DNA from 2 places in the Salegentibacter sp. UBA1130 genome. Region 2 is predicted to be linked to the other one. Evidence: riboswitches for the same ligand, from Rfam matches in the RefSeq annotation. Region 2 holds a riboswitch; the other holds the start of a gene.

Region 1 (6,985 bases), on a different contig from region 2:
ATAATCCTTCGGTTTTAATGAAAGCGATTCAACGAAGCAGTAGCACAAACGAATTAAAGAAAATTCGACATAAAATTACTTTATTGTTGCGTGGGTTTCTTGCTGCTAATATTCCGCTAAACCATATTTCAAAAATTATATTTGAACTGAATGATGCAACCATAAAACGCATCATTGAACGTTGTATTAAAAAACTACCTACTCCCCCGCCCTGCGATTTTACGTGGATTTCTCTAGGAAGCCAGGGACGAAAGGAACAACTATTACAAACCGACCAGGACAATGCGCTTATTTTTGAAGATGTTCCGCAAGAAAAACTGGAAGAAACCAGGGCTTATTTTCTGGAACTGTCAAGAAAAGTTAACAAGCGGCTAAACATAATAGGTTACGAATTTTGCCCTGCTGAAATGATGGCGAAAAACCCAAAATATTGCCTTAGTTTAAGTGAATGGAAAGACCAGTTTACCAATTGGATTATAGACCCGGGAAACGACGAAATTTTACTTTGCTCAATATTTTTCGATTTTGATATTTCTTACGGAAATGTATATTTATCTAATGCGCTGGCCGATCATATTTTTAGCCTTACCAAAGACAATAGGAAGTTTTATGCGGTAATGGGAGCTACAACTTTAAGAAATCCTTCTCCCCTTGGTTTTTTCAGGCAGTTTTTATTAGAAGAAGACGGGGAAAATAAAGATTTCTTTGATATTAAAAAACGAGGTATTACGCCCTTGACTGATGCTGGCAGACTCCTTATTTTATATCACCAGGTTAAAAATATTAGCAATACGGCAGAACGCTTTGAAAAACTGGCACAGCTGGAACCTAATAACAAAGAGCTTTTCCTGGCTTGTGCTTATGCTTCTAAGGTTTTACTAAAATTTAGAACCCAGCACGGTTTGGAAAATAGAAATAGCGGGAGATTTATTGATTTGGAAAATTTAAGTAAAGAAGAAAAAATTAAACTGAAACGTTGTTTTAAAAGTATTAGGCAGGTGCAGGAATTAATAAAATACCGTTTTGAAGTAACTCCTTATATCTAATGTTGGATTTTTTAAAAAAGAAACCTGATAATCTTCCAGATTTTTGGAAGGACTATGAAGCAAAATTTCAGGAAAAACTTCCAGAAGAAATTTCCGAGACTAGATTTGTTGTTTTTGACACTGAAACCACTGGCTTCGATATAAAAAAAGACAGAATGCTCTCTATTGGTGCTGTGGGTATTGAAAATAAATCTATAAATATTGCTGACGGATTTGAAGAGTATATTTTACAGGAAACTTTTAATCCTAAAACGGTGAAAATTCATGGAATTATTCAAAATGAAAGAATTAAAACACTTTCAGAAGAAGAAGCGGTGAAAGCATTTTTAAAATATATTGGGAATTCGGTTCTGGTGGCTCATCACGCAGGTTTTGATGTGGGGGTGGTTAATGAAGCTTTATCCCGAATGGGATTACCCAGGCTGAAAAATAAGGTTTTGGATACGGTAAATTTATATCGCGGAACCCGAATAATTTCAAATCTTATTAACCGTGAAAAAAGTTATTCGTTAGACGAAATTGCTGAAACATACAATATAGACACTAAAGACCGTCACACCGCGGCCGGTGATGCTTTTATTACAGCCCTTGCTTTTCTTACTATACTTGGTAAATTAAATACCGATAGAAAACTGAATCTTAAAAAATTATTCCGGATTTAAGAAAAAAAACCTCACAGATTTGAAAACCTGTGAGGCCTGGAATTTTTAAATATTCATGAAATTTGAGAATAATTCTTATAAAGAATTATTCATAATTTTCTCTACAACTTCTGGGTTTAATAATGTTGAAGTATCTCCTAGATCTTCGGTTTGTTTAGACGCGATTTTTCTTAGAATTCTTCTCATAATTTTCCCACTACGAGTTTTTGGTAGTCCGCTTACAAACTGTATTTTTTCAGGTTTGGCAATTGGGCCAACCTTATCTACTATTTGTTGAAGAATTTCTTTTCTAAGGTTATCCTGATTCCTGGACTCTCCTACCTCTTTTAAAGTAACAAATGCATAAAGTGCGTTTCCTTTTACTTCGTGTGGGAACCCAACCACAGCAGTTTCAGCTACCGCTGGATGCTCGTCTATAGCATCTTCAATAGGAGCAGTACCTAAATTATGTCCTGAAACTATAATAACATCGTCTACTCTACCGGTAATTCTATAATAACCAACTTCATCCCTTAAAGCACCATCACCGGTAAAATACATATTTTCAAACGTAGAGAAATAAGTTGTCTTATAACGTTCATGATCTCTCCAAACTGTTCTGGCCATCCCTGGCCACGGATACTTAATACATAATCTTCCGTCTACCTGATTTCCTTTTAATTCATTTCCGTTTTCATCCATTAAAGCCGGTTGAACTCCCGGAAAAGGCAAAGTTGCATAAGTTGGTTTTACCGGAGTTACATAAGGAATTGGGGTAATCATAATTCCGCCGGTCTCGGTTTGCCACCAGGTATCTACAATAGGGCTTTTATTTTTTCCTACATTATCATTATACCAGTGCCAGGCTTCCTCATTAATAGGTTCCCCAACAGTTCCAAGCACTTTTAAAGATGAAAGATCGTGGCTTTCTACAAATTCAATATTTCTTTTGGCTAAAGATCTAATTGCTGTTGGTGCAGTGTAAAATTGATTCACCTTATGTTTCTCTACCACATCCCAAAATCTTCCGGCATCTGGATAAGAAGGAACACCTTCGAAAATTACGGTAGTTGCGCCGTTCGCGAGTGGACCATATAAAATATAGGAATGACCGGTAATCCAGCCAATATCTGCCGTACACCAATAAACATCGTCTTCTTTATACTGAAAAACATTTTTGAAAGTATAAGCCGTATAAACCATATAACCGGCTGTGGTATGTAACATTCCCTTTGGTTTCCCTGTAGAGCCAGAAGTGTATAGAATAAATAAAGGATCTTCAGCATCCATAGTTTCTGCTTCACATTCCTCTGAAGCTTCATCTAATAAGGGTTGAAGCCATTCATCACGCCCTTCTTTCATTTCTATATCAGAATCCAGGCGTTTAGCTACTAGCACATTTTCAACACCGGGGCATTCTTCCAGGGCTTTATCTACAATTCCTTTAAGATCTATTGTTTTGTTGCCACGGTAAGAACCATCAGAAGTAATTAGCATTTTACAATCTGCATCATTGGTTCTGGTAGCGAGAGCTTTTGAAGAAAAACCGGCAAAGACTACAGAGTGTATCGCGCCAATTCTTGCGCAAGCCAGCATTGCTATGGCAAGTTCAGGAATCATTGGTAAGTAAATACAAACCCTATCGCCTTTTTCAATTCCTTTAGCTTTTAAAACATTTGCAAACTTGTTTACTTTTTTGTGAAGTTCTCCATAAGAGATATGTTGCGCTTCTTCTTCAGGATCGTTAGGCTCCCAAATAATTGCCGTTTTGTCAGACCTATTAAAGAGGTAACGATCTATGCAATTTTCGGTAATGTTAAGTTTAGCATTTTCAAACCATTTTACTTCAGGTTTATTAAAATCCCAGCTTAGCACATTATCCCATTTTTTCTGCCAGGAAAAATGTTCTTCAGCTATCTCTTCCCAGAAGTTTTGTGGATCTCTTACCGATTTTCTATAAACTTGAAAATATTCCTCTAAATTCTTAATATGATAATTACTCATAACTTAAATAAATATGTTGATGGTTATGTGGGTTAATAATGAAAAATATAAAATATCTTTTCTGCAATTTATAAAAACCTTCGGAAACCAAATACCCAAATCCCGTTAATATTGGGCTTTTTGAAGTTTTTACGGGAAGTTTAATAGAATAGAAATTTTTGTATAAAAATTAGAAGCAAACTCAATAAAGCGCTTGTTTGATTTTTAATTTCAAAATAAAGAAAACTGATTTTTTTAAGATAGAAGACCTTTTGAAAAGGCAAAAAGATTAATGCTCTACAAATTTTTGGTGGTCGCTTAGCCATTTATTTAAATGAGTGGCTTCCCTGGAAGAGACTTTTTTATTTGTTTTTTTCTCTCTCCATTCGTTTTCAGATTGTTTCTTGATATAAATCTTAGATTTCTGCCCCAAAGCGACTCCAAAAGCTTTTAAAGTAATTTCAGCTTTCGCAACATATGCATCATCGGTGCGCTGTAAATTTATAAGTCTCATTTTTACATTTTTTTCGATTGATTAGCAAATACTGCATCCTTTACTAGGCAAAGACTATGCCTGCAACCTCACTATTTTCTTTGATCTCTTCTTTTTACCGAAACTTTAACTTGTGAAAAACTATGTTTATAACTCAAAGCTGTTTTTATAAAACCACCGCAAATTCCTTATAACTTTACTTTTGTAAAATCATACCGGCGGGTATTACATTTTGTAATAAACAAGGGGAATCATGTGAGAATCATGAGCTGTTGCGCAACTGTAAAGTAGACTTTTCTACAAGCCAGATTACCTTCCCAACCGGGCTGACTTTTGCTTTCGCATATAAAGTAAATGTCCAGGATAATATATTTGCGGCCTTCCCGCTCTTCTCTTTTCCAAAGACACCTATTTGCTTTTATGCTTTTGATTTTAAAACTAAAACAAAAGTGATATGAGTATTTTTGAAAAACGGGTAAATTACAAACCTTTCGATTATCCCGAAATTCTTCAGTTTACCGAAGCAATAAATCGTTCTTTCTGGGTACATTCTGAAGTAGACTTCACCGCCGATGTACAGGATTTTCATTCCCATCTTAGTGAAAATGAAAAACAGGTAATTAAAAAGAGTTTGCTTGCCATCGCACAAATTGAAGTAGCCGTTAAATCCTTTTGGGGCGATTTATATGAGCACCTCCCAAAACCGGAATTTAACGGCCTGGGAAGTACTTTTGCTGAATGTGAATTTAGACATTCTGAAGCTTACTCCCGTTTGCTCGAAGTTTTAGGTTATAACAACGAGTTCGAGAAATTGATAGAAACTCCTGTTATCAAAAAAAGGGTAGCTTATCTTTCTGAAGCTTTAGCAAATACAAAATCTTCAGATGAAAAGAAATACGTGTTTTCCCTTATTTTATTCTCTATTTTAATTGAAAACGTATCCCTCTTTAGTCAATTTGCTATTATTCTTTCGTTTAGTCGCTTTAAAGGCGTGATGAAAAATGTGAGTAATATTATTGCCTGGACATCGGTAGACGAACAAATTCATGCTAACGCCGGGATTTATATTGTAAACCAGATCAAAAATGAATTTCCAGAATTCTTCAACGAGGAAACCAAAACTCAAATTAGGGAAATCATTGCTCACTCTATGGAAGTAGAATCTGAAATCCTGGACTGGATTTTTGCTGATGGCGCTTTGGAACAATGCAAAAAAGAAGACCTTCTGAATTTTATGAAATATCGGGTAGACGATAGCCTTGAAAAAATTGGTTTGGAAAAAATCTACTTTGTTTCAGAGTATGATTACAAAGCTATGTTATGGTTTGAAGAAGAAGTTTTCGCCAATAGTTTAGACGACTTTTTTGCCAAGCGCCCGGTAGATTATACCAAACACGATAAGAGCATCACCGCCGATGATCTTTTTTAAACAATATTCCGCAGCAATATTTCAACTTAAAATCCAGCAAAATGCCCGAAACAATAAATAAAGAAACGCAACAGGAACGCCTATGGTGGCTTAATGAAGAAAGCCAGCAAATACTTAACCGCGGCTACTTATTAAAAGGAGAAACCACAAAATCTGCTATAGAAAGAGTTGCAAATGCAGCTGCAAAAAGGCTCTACAAACCAGAACTGGCAGAAGCTTTTATAGAAATGATAGAGCGTGGCTGGATGAGTTTAAGTTCGCCAATTTGGGCCAATATGGGTACCGAACGCGGATTACCTATTTCCTGTTTTAATGTATATGTACCCGATAATATTGAAGGAATTACCCACAAACTGGGCGAGGTAATTATGCAAACCAAGATTGGTGGCGGAACTTCAGGCTATTTTGGGGAGCTAAGAGGTCGTGGGAGTGCAGTTACCGATAATGGCAAAAGCAGCGGAGCTACGAGTTTTATGAAGCTTTTTGATACCGCTATGGATACTATTTCACAAGGTGGAGTACGCCGCGGAGCTTTTGCTGCTTACCTGGATATTGACCACCCCGATATTAAGGAGTTTCTAGAGATAAAAAATATAGGAAATCCTATTCAGAATTTATTTTATGGCGTAAGTGTGCCCGATTACTGGATGCAGGAAATGATAGATGGAGACCGGGAAAAACGAGAAATCTGGGCTAAAGTGTTAGAAAGCAGGCAGCAAAAAGGTTTGCCATATATTTTCTTTAAAGACAATATTAACCGATTTAAGCCACAAGTTTATAAGGATAAAAACTACGTTATAAATTCCAGTAATTTGTGTTCAGAAATCGCACTGCCCTCAACCGAGGAAGAGTCCTTTATTTGCTGTCTCTCTTCTATGAATTTGGAGCTGTATGACGAATGGAAAGATACTGAAGCCGTAAAACTGGCTATCTATTTTCTTGATGCTGTTTTACAGGAATTTATCGCCAAAACCGAGGATAATTATTACCTCACTCCTGCTAATAAATTTGCAAAAAGACATAGGGCACTGGGATTGGGCGTTATGGGTTGGCATTCTTATCTTCAGAAAAATAGAATTCCTTTTGAAGGCTTAAAAGCAAAAGGCTTAACGAATTCCATTTTTAAAGAAATTAATGAGAAAGCTACAAAAGCAAGTAAGGAATTAGCTAATATTTATGGCGAACCCGAGGTTTTAAAAGGCTACGGATTAAGAAATACTACTTTAATGGCCGTTGCGCCTACTACCTCTTCTTCTGCAATTTTGGGACAGGCATCACCGGGAATTGAACCTTTTAGCAGTAATTACTATAAAGCCGGATTGGCAAAAGGGAATTTTATGCGGAAGAATAAATATTTAAAGGAATTGCTTCAGGAAAAAGGATTAGATACCGA
Region 2 (6,985 bases):
ATCATTATGAACGCGAAGATTGGTTAAAATTATTTCAATATTTAGGCTGGGAAAATCGCCAAATGGAGATTTGGCCGTTGCTGGAAAGAAAATACAGTGAAAATAAATCATCTGCTTACATAAACCTTTCTTCAGAATTTACCACTCAGAGTGATTATCCTGATTTGGAAACCAGGAAACGCTGGATGTTGAGACAAATAGAATTAAATCCAGAAAGCCTAAAGCTTAGAAGAGATTTTATAGGTTACTTTGGAAGCAATACAGAGGTACAATTAACAAAAGAAGAATTATTGAACCTAATAGAGAATACTGAAGTAGATGAGGAGCGCTCCAGCTATTTTTCACTGTTAAATGAGAAACATCCCGAAGCTGCATTTAATTTAGTGAAAAACATAGAGCACTGCCGTGAAGATTTTCGCTTTGCCGCTTCTACTATTTCCTGGATTTTCGCCGATGCTAAAAAATACAATGAGGCCATTAAATGGTCTAAGTGTAGTGACGATATAGCGGAAAGCGCAATAGATAACTGGCGGGTACAAACCGGGGAATATGAGTTTTTAAAAGAAAAGAACTTTCCGCTTTTTATAGAATATCTTATTGCCGATAATGATAAAAAAGCGGCGCAAAAACTTTTGGAGATAGAAGCTTGCCGAGAAGATTTAAAGCATTTGGCTACGACTATTGCCTATACTTATAGCGACCAGGGAAGTTATAGAAAAGCGCTGGAATGGTCTTCTTGCGTGCCAAATTTCCCTGTAGTAGAAAGGATGCAATGGTTTTATTCGTTGGAAAATTTCAGTGAAGTAGAGCGTTTGTATGCTAATTATACTAAAAAAGATAATCCAAAGGAAAAAGAAGCTATTCAGGTTTTTATGACCGAATATTATTTGGGTCGTAGCGAAATGCTGAAAGCCTGGAACCTTGCCTCTCAACTGCCAGAATCAAGTAATAAAGAGCGTTTACGAAGGCAATTGAATAATACCGTGGTTTACCTTAATCCTGAAGAAAAAAGACAGCTTTTAAAAGAATATCCTTCACTTTTTTATCCTGAAGTAGCTTCTAAAATAGAGCAGAATCTTAGAATAACACAGGGCGATTTTGTACAAATAGGGAGTAATATTATTAGCGATAGGTTAGATCCAACTTCTGTAGGTTTAGAAGCGGTTTATGGCACTCGAGATAAGAAGTTCAATGAGCATCAATTTGGGTTAAGTCGCTATAATGCATATGCAATTCCATTTCAGGGTGAATTTGAAAATAATGGAGATATGGAGCTATACGGACTGGTTTACAGGTTTAAAACCAGGGAAAGAATAGAAAAATTTAATTTTGGATTTGGAAGTCGTCTTGAGTTTAACGAAGCAGGAAAAGCTTATCTTCATTTGGAAGCTTCGGCGTCAATTGCAAAAGATAGTTTATATAGTTCTTTTCAGTTTTTTAGAAAACCCGCTATCACCGGCCCCGCGTATATCCTGGACATTTATCAAACGCAATTAAATGTTTATGAAGAACTTCAGTTTAAAGAGAAATTCCAGGCGGTTTTTTATATAGAAGGAAACCATTATGACGACGAAGATGTGATGGATGTACAGGCGCTTACCAGTTTATCTATGAATCTTAGACTGAATAAAATGGCGAAATTTAGACCTTATACCGAATTATCTGGAATGCTGGGTAATTCAAACAGGTCTAATGGCTTTCCATACTGGACTTTAGATGAACGTTTTTATGGTGGTTTAGGGTTGGCTTACGAATATGTAAATGAAAATAACTTCTGGAAAATTAATCTAGATGCCGGATATTTTCTGGATACGTTTTCAGATGAATTTCAGCGGTATCGTGGGATTGTGGTATGGCCAGTCACGAAGTATCTTCATCTTAATACCCAGGCCGAATTCTATACGCTTAAAAACTTTTATTCCAACAACTTTACCTTCGGTCTAAAATATTTTCTAAAAGATAATTAAGGATTAATTTTAAATGAGGCTGAAGCTTTATCAAAAACGATCAAGCCTTCTGGAAAAACAGTAGCAAATGCTCCAGATTCCAATAATTCTTTAGGGGAACCGGTGGTCACGCTATTATTTTGCATGAGAATAATTTTATCGCAAAGCTGGATGGCCAAATTGATTTCGTGGGAAGCAAAAACTATAGCTTTATTGGTTTTTCGGGTGAGTTTTTTGAGCAGTTTTAGTACATATGCTTTATGGTAAAGATCTAAATGGGTGGTAGGTTCATCCAGGATAACCAGAGGCGTATTTTGTGCAATGGCGCGTGCAATTAAAACTTTTTGTAGCTGGCCGTCACTCAATTCGTAGCACTTTTTGTTTTGTAAATCTTCGATTCCTACATTTTGCAAAGATTTCTTGATTTGCCGTAAATCGGTTTTGCTTAACCTGCCAATCCAATTGGTATAGGGTTGTCGGCCAAGTGCCACGAGCTCGAAAACACTTAAGTTTTTAGAAATAGGTTGTTCGGTGAGTACGAGACTCACTAAAGATGCCAGCTCCAAAGAACCTATCTGCTGAATTTGTTCATTTTTAACCAGAACTTTTCCCTTTAGCGCATCCTGAACACCACTTAGGGTTCGTAAAAATGTAGATTTTCCGACTCCATTAACACCAATAACAGCAACCAGTTCTCCTTCGTGAACTTCAATATTAATAGCTTCAGTAATAATCGTTTTCTCGGTTTTATTACTGTACCCGATATCAAGACCAATGGTTTTAAGAATGCTATGTTTTTTAGGTTGGTTCAACTTCAGAATAAAAATTTACGTTTACGCACCAAGAGCCAGATTACCACCGGCGCGCCAATTAACGAAGTTATGGCATTTATAGGTAAAGTGTATTCCTGTCCCGGCATTTGTGCCGCAATATCGCAAATAAGCATGAGCGCCGCACCACCTAAAATAACTGCTGGCACTAAAATGCTATGATTATTTACAGGAATTATTTGCCTAATTAAATGCGGAACTGCTAAACCTACAAATGCAATTGGCCCTGCAAAAGCAGTAATGCTTCCGGCAAGTAAACTGGTGGCTATAATGATGATTAAACGGTTTTTTTGAATACTTACCCCAAGGCTTTTAGCATATTGTTCGCCAAGCAACAAAGTGTTGAGGTTTTTAATACAGGAAATGGCTAAAATTATTCCCACAAACCAAAACATGGCGAGAATTCCCACCTCGTTCCAGGAAAGATCACCCAAACTTCCAAAAGACCAAAATACATATTGCTGAAGCTGTGCCGCGGGACTAAAATAGGAAAGAACGCTAACCACTGCCGCGGTTAAACTGGCAAACATTAAACCTATAATAAGAATTGCCATAGTATCTCGAAGCCGGAGGGAAGCCAGCATAACAGCAATTAATACTAATAAACTTCCCAGGCTGGAAGCAATTACCAAGCTCCATTTGGAAAGTAAAATTCCAGCAAAAGCACCTCCAAAAACTGAAGCACCCATAATAACGATTGCCACACCCAAACTGGCACCGCTACTTAAGCCTAAAACATACGGTCCAGCTAAGGGGTTACGAAATAAAGTCTGCATTAACAGTCCGCTAATGGCGAGTCCAGAGCCGGTTATTATTGCTGTAATAGCTTTAGGTAAGCGGTATTCCACTACAATATATCGCCAGGTTTCTTTTGAAACTTCTAAATTAAAGATTGAAGCAAAAACATCTTTAAAAGGAATATTGACTGAGCCCAAACTAATATTTAAAAAAACCAGGATAATTACTCCTATAAAAAGGAGTAGAAGTGGAAGTACATATTTTTGGGACTGCAACAAGGCTGGTGATTTATTTCGGTGTAAATATCTGAAATAAATTGAGTAGATAAAATTAATGAAGAACGATAATGGGATTTTACTCGATAATCTAGATTTAATTGATCCGGAATTTGTTTCGAAATCAAGCTATATTTAGAAGGATAGTCCACTAAGTTTTTTAGAACCAAATCTCCATAATTATTCTTCCAAAGCCTTAAAAAACCTGTTTTCATAATCTCCCAATAGCTCTGGATGAAAAATGGATACCAGATCTTTTAATACCAAATCTGGACGTTGCGGGCCTAATTCAAAATAAAGTACACCCCCTGTTTCTCCTTTGGTTAGGCTTACGCTGTAGACATTTTTATTCTGTACTGCTTCAAACTGTTCATAATGTTGCGATTCTTTTAAAAGTTGGGTATAAGAAGTGTATTGTCCTGCACTAATCCAATAATCGGCATCCTGGGCTTTGTCTAACACATTTTCAAAAGATAAAGCCATACTTCCATTCCCTTGAGTATCGGCATAGACATAATTTGCATTGGCATCTTTAATAAATTGGGCTTGCCACGAATTTCCGTGGGGTAAATACCACTGGTCTTTATACATAGCGCCGCTTAATACTTTAGGCGTTTCTGCTGCCGACTTTGCTAATTCTTTGGCTTCAGTATAATCGGTTTCTATTTTATTAAAAATCTTTTCAGCTTCATCTAATTTATTATAAAAAACGCCAAAGAATTTAATCCATTCCGCCTTTCCCAGCGGAGTTTTTTCGGTCCAGTCGCCATTGTACATCACCGGAATTCCGGTTTTTTGAATGGTTTCAAATGTTTTATTGTTTCCGTCAATTGCAAAACCAATCACCACTTCTGGATCCAGATCAATAAGAACCTCGGTATTTATATTTTCATTTTTCCCCAGCTCTTTAATTTTTCCTGAATTAATCAATTTCCTGGTTTTTTCTGAAGAAATATAATCGAGACCTGGAAATCCTTTTAAGCTGTTTTCTTCATTTAAAGCTTCCAAAGCCGGAATATGCGTGGTAGAAGTCACCACCATTTTTTCTATCGGAATTTGCACTTTTTGGTCATAATCTAAACCGGAAGGAATTTCAGTATTTTCTTTAGTTAATAAATAGGTAAAAGCTTTATCGGCATCGGGCCAGGCGGTTTCTATTTTTATAATATAATAATCTCCAAAATCATTGATGCTGAAATTAGTAGCGTGTTTTAAATCAACTGAATCTTGAGGTGTTTCTGAAGCAATATTTTTATCTTTTTGCTCGTTTTTACAGGCGGAAAATACTAGAAAAAGGAGTAGAAGATTAAGTGCTTTTACAGTCTTTATTTTCATTTTATGGTAGTTTAAAAAAATTGAATTTATATAATGCTATCTTCTTTTAGCCCCCTAAATAAATTACGGGGCAAGCTCTGAAACAAGTTAAGGATGACGAAAACTTTTATATAGAATATTTATAATTAGGAATTTTCAAAAGTAAGATTATTTAGAATTTAATGGTCGCAACTAAAATAAATGTTTAATTTCGCATTGAAATTTTTGGTTCGGATGTGTTTTTCACGCCGATTAAAAGGGAATCAGGAAAAGTATGATTTTGGAAGTACAAAATATGAAGCACGAAGTTTTCTTCGTATTTCAAACTTCTACCATCTAACTTTATTAAGCCTGAGCTGTTCCCGCAACTGTAAGCTAAGTCCCGAAAGGGATGCTTGTTGTTATCACTTCAAAAACCACTGTTCTTATTTGGAATGGGAAGGTAAACAACAAGACGCGAGCCAGGAGACCTGCCAAAATATAACCAATAAATTCTTAGACTTTCGGGATAAAAGTCAGAGTGCAGATGAAAAAAACGCGATTTTACATTCTATTCCTTGGCCTGCTATGCAGTTTGCCTGTATTTGCTCAAAACGATACAATTAACGTTTTAGACGAAGTATTTTTGACAGATATCAAGCTGAAAGACTTTTCTACCGGCCAACAGGTTACCGTTTTAAACGATTCAGTTTTAAAGAAAAACGGGGCGCTGCTTACTTCAGCATTAAATTTCAACACCAATATCTATTTTAAAGAGAATGGACTGGGAATGGTTTCCTCACCTTCCTTCCGCGGAACAACAGCCTCACAAACAGCGGTTTTATGGAACGGGATTAATATAAATTCACAATTTAACGGCCAAACCGATTTTAATGCTCTAAACGCAGGCGGATTTGATAATATTAGTGTTCGTGGTGGCGGCGGAAGTGTAGTTTATGGTACCGGAGCCATTGGAGGAACCGTTCATTTAAATACCAATCTTGATTTTACCGGAAAAACAAAGCAGGATATTTTCTTTCAATATGGCAGTTTTAATACCCTCGATGCCCGGTATAAAATAAAGACTTCAAGAAAAAAATGGAGTTTAAGTCTTGCTGCGGCTAGAAATTCATCAGATAATGATTATGAATGGCCCATTGAAGACAGAAAGAACGAGAATGGGGAGTTCTACAATAGCAATTTAAATCTTGGATTCGCGTATCGGTTAAATGAAAAAAACACTTTAAAATTTTATAGTGAAATTTTTGATGGGGAGCGGCATTTCTCCCTGATTCGCCCGTCAGAAACCAAAACAAAATACCAGAATTTTGATACCCGAAATTTATTGGAATGGGTAGGAGAGTTTGGTGATTTTATTTCGGTTGCAAGGTTAGCCCATCTAAATGAAAATTATAAGTTCTACGGGAATATTACTGAAAATCAATCTTCCTCTGGCAAAGCGCAAATCTTGATTGGCAAATACGATTTAAATTATTCAATTTCAAAAACTTTAGAGCTAAATGCTGTACTCACGAACACGTACACCGATGGTAGCGGCTCTGGAATTACCGAAAATATCCGAAATATATTTTCTTCGGCATTCTTAATGAAGCATAGGCCATTTCAAAAATTTCAATATGAATTGGGAATCAGAAAAGAGATAACCGAAAATTATGAAAGTCCGTTACTATTTTCTGCAGGAACACATTATGATTTTACCGATTTCTATAGTCTAAAAATGAATATTTCCAGAAATTTTAGAATTCCCACTTACAACGATCTTTACTGGGCCGGTGCCGGTAATCTTAATTTACGCCCCGAAACTTCTAACCAGGTTGAGCTTGGAAACCATTTTAAACATAGAAACCTGAAGTTTAGTCTAACCGGTTATTATATTAAAATT

What was found. Region 2 has a riboswitch for cobalamin ahead of B4F31_RS08175 (TonB-dependent receptor plug domain-containing protein). Riboswitches for the same ligand answer to the same signal wherever they lie in the genome.
Region 1: it holds a riboswitch for cobalamin, as region 2 does, so the genes downstream of both, B4F31_RS09445 (ribonucleotide-diphosphate reductase subunit beta) here and B4F31_RS08175 (TonB-dependent receptor plug domain-containing protein) in region 2, are expected to answer to the same signal.

The regions. Positions count from the first base shown of each region.
Region 1 covers NZ_DCAP01000023.1:60,309-67,293, reverse strand. Annotated here, with positions in the region: gene B4F31_RS09465 (DUF294 nucleotidyltransferase-like domain-containing protein) at 1-1,046, shown strand, start outside; gene B4F31_RS09460 (3'-5' exonuclease) at 1,046-1,708, shown strand; gene acs (acetate--CoA ligase) at 1,784-3,691, opposite strand; gene B4F31_RS09450 (hypothetical protein) at 3,960-4,184, opposite strand; cobalamin riboswitch at 4,366-4,500, shown strand; gene B4F31_RS09445 (ribonucleotide-diphosphate reductase subunit beta) at 4,618-5,592, shown strand; gene B4F31_RS09440 (ribonucleoside-diphosphate reductase subunit alpha) at 5,634-6,985, shown strand, end outside.
Region 2 covers NZ_DCAP01000021.1:30,627-37,611, forward strand. Annotated here, with positions in the region: gene B4F31_RS08155 (DUF2194 domain-containing protein) at 1-1,967, shown strand, start outside; gene B4F31_RS08160 (ABC transporter ATP-binding protein) at 1,964-2,758, opposite strand; gene B4F31_RS08165 (FecCD family ABC transporter permease) at 2,761-3,792, opposite strand; gene B4F31_RS08170 (ABC transporter substrate-binding protein) at 3,970-5,124, opposite strand; cobalamin riboswitch at 5,313-5,595, shown strand; gene B4F31_RS08175 (TonB-dependent receptor plug domain-containing protein) at 5,630-6,985, shown strand, end outside.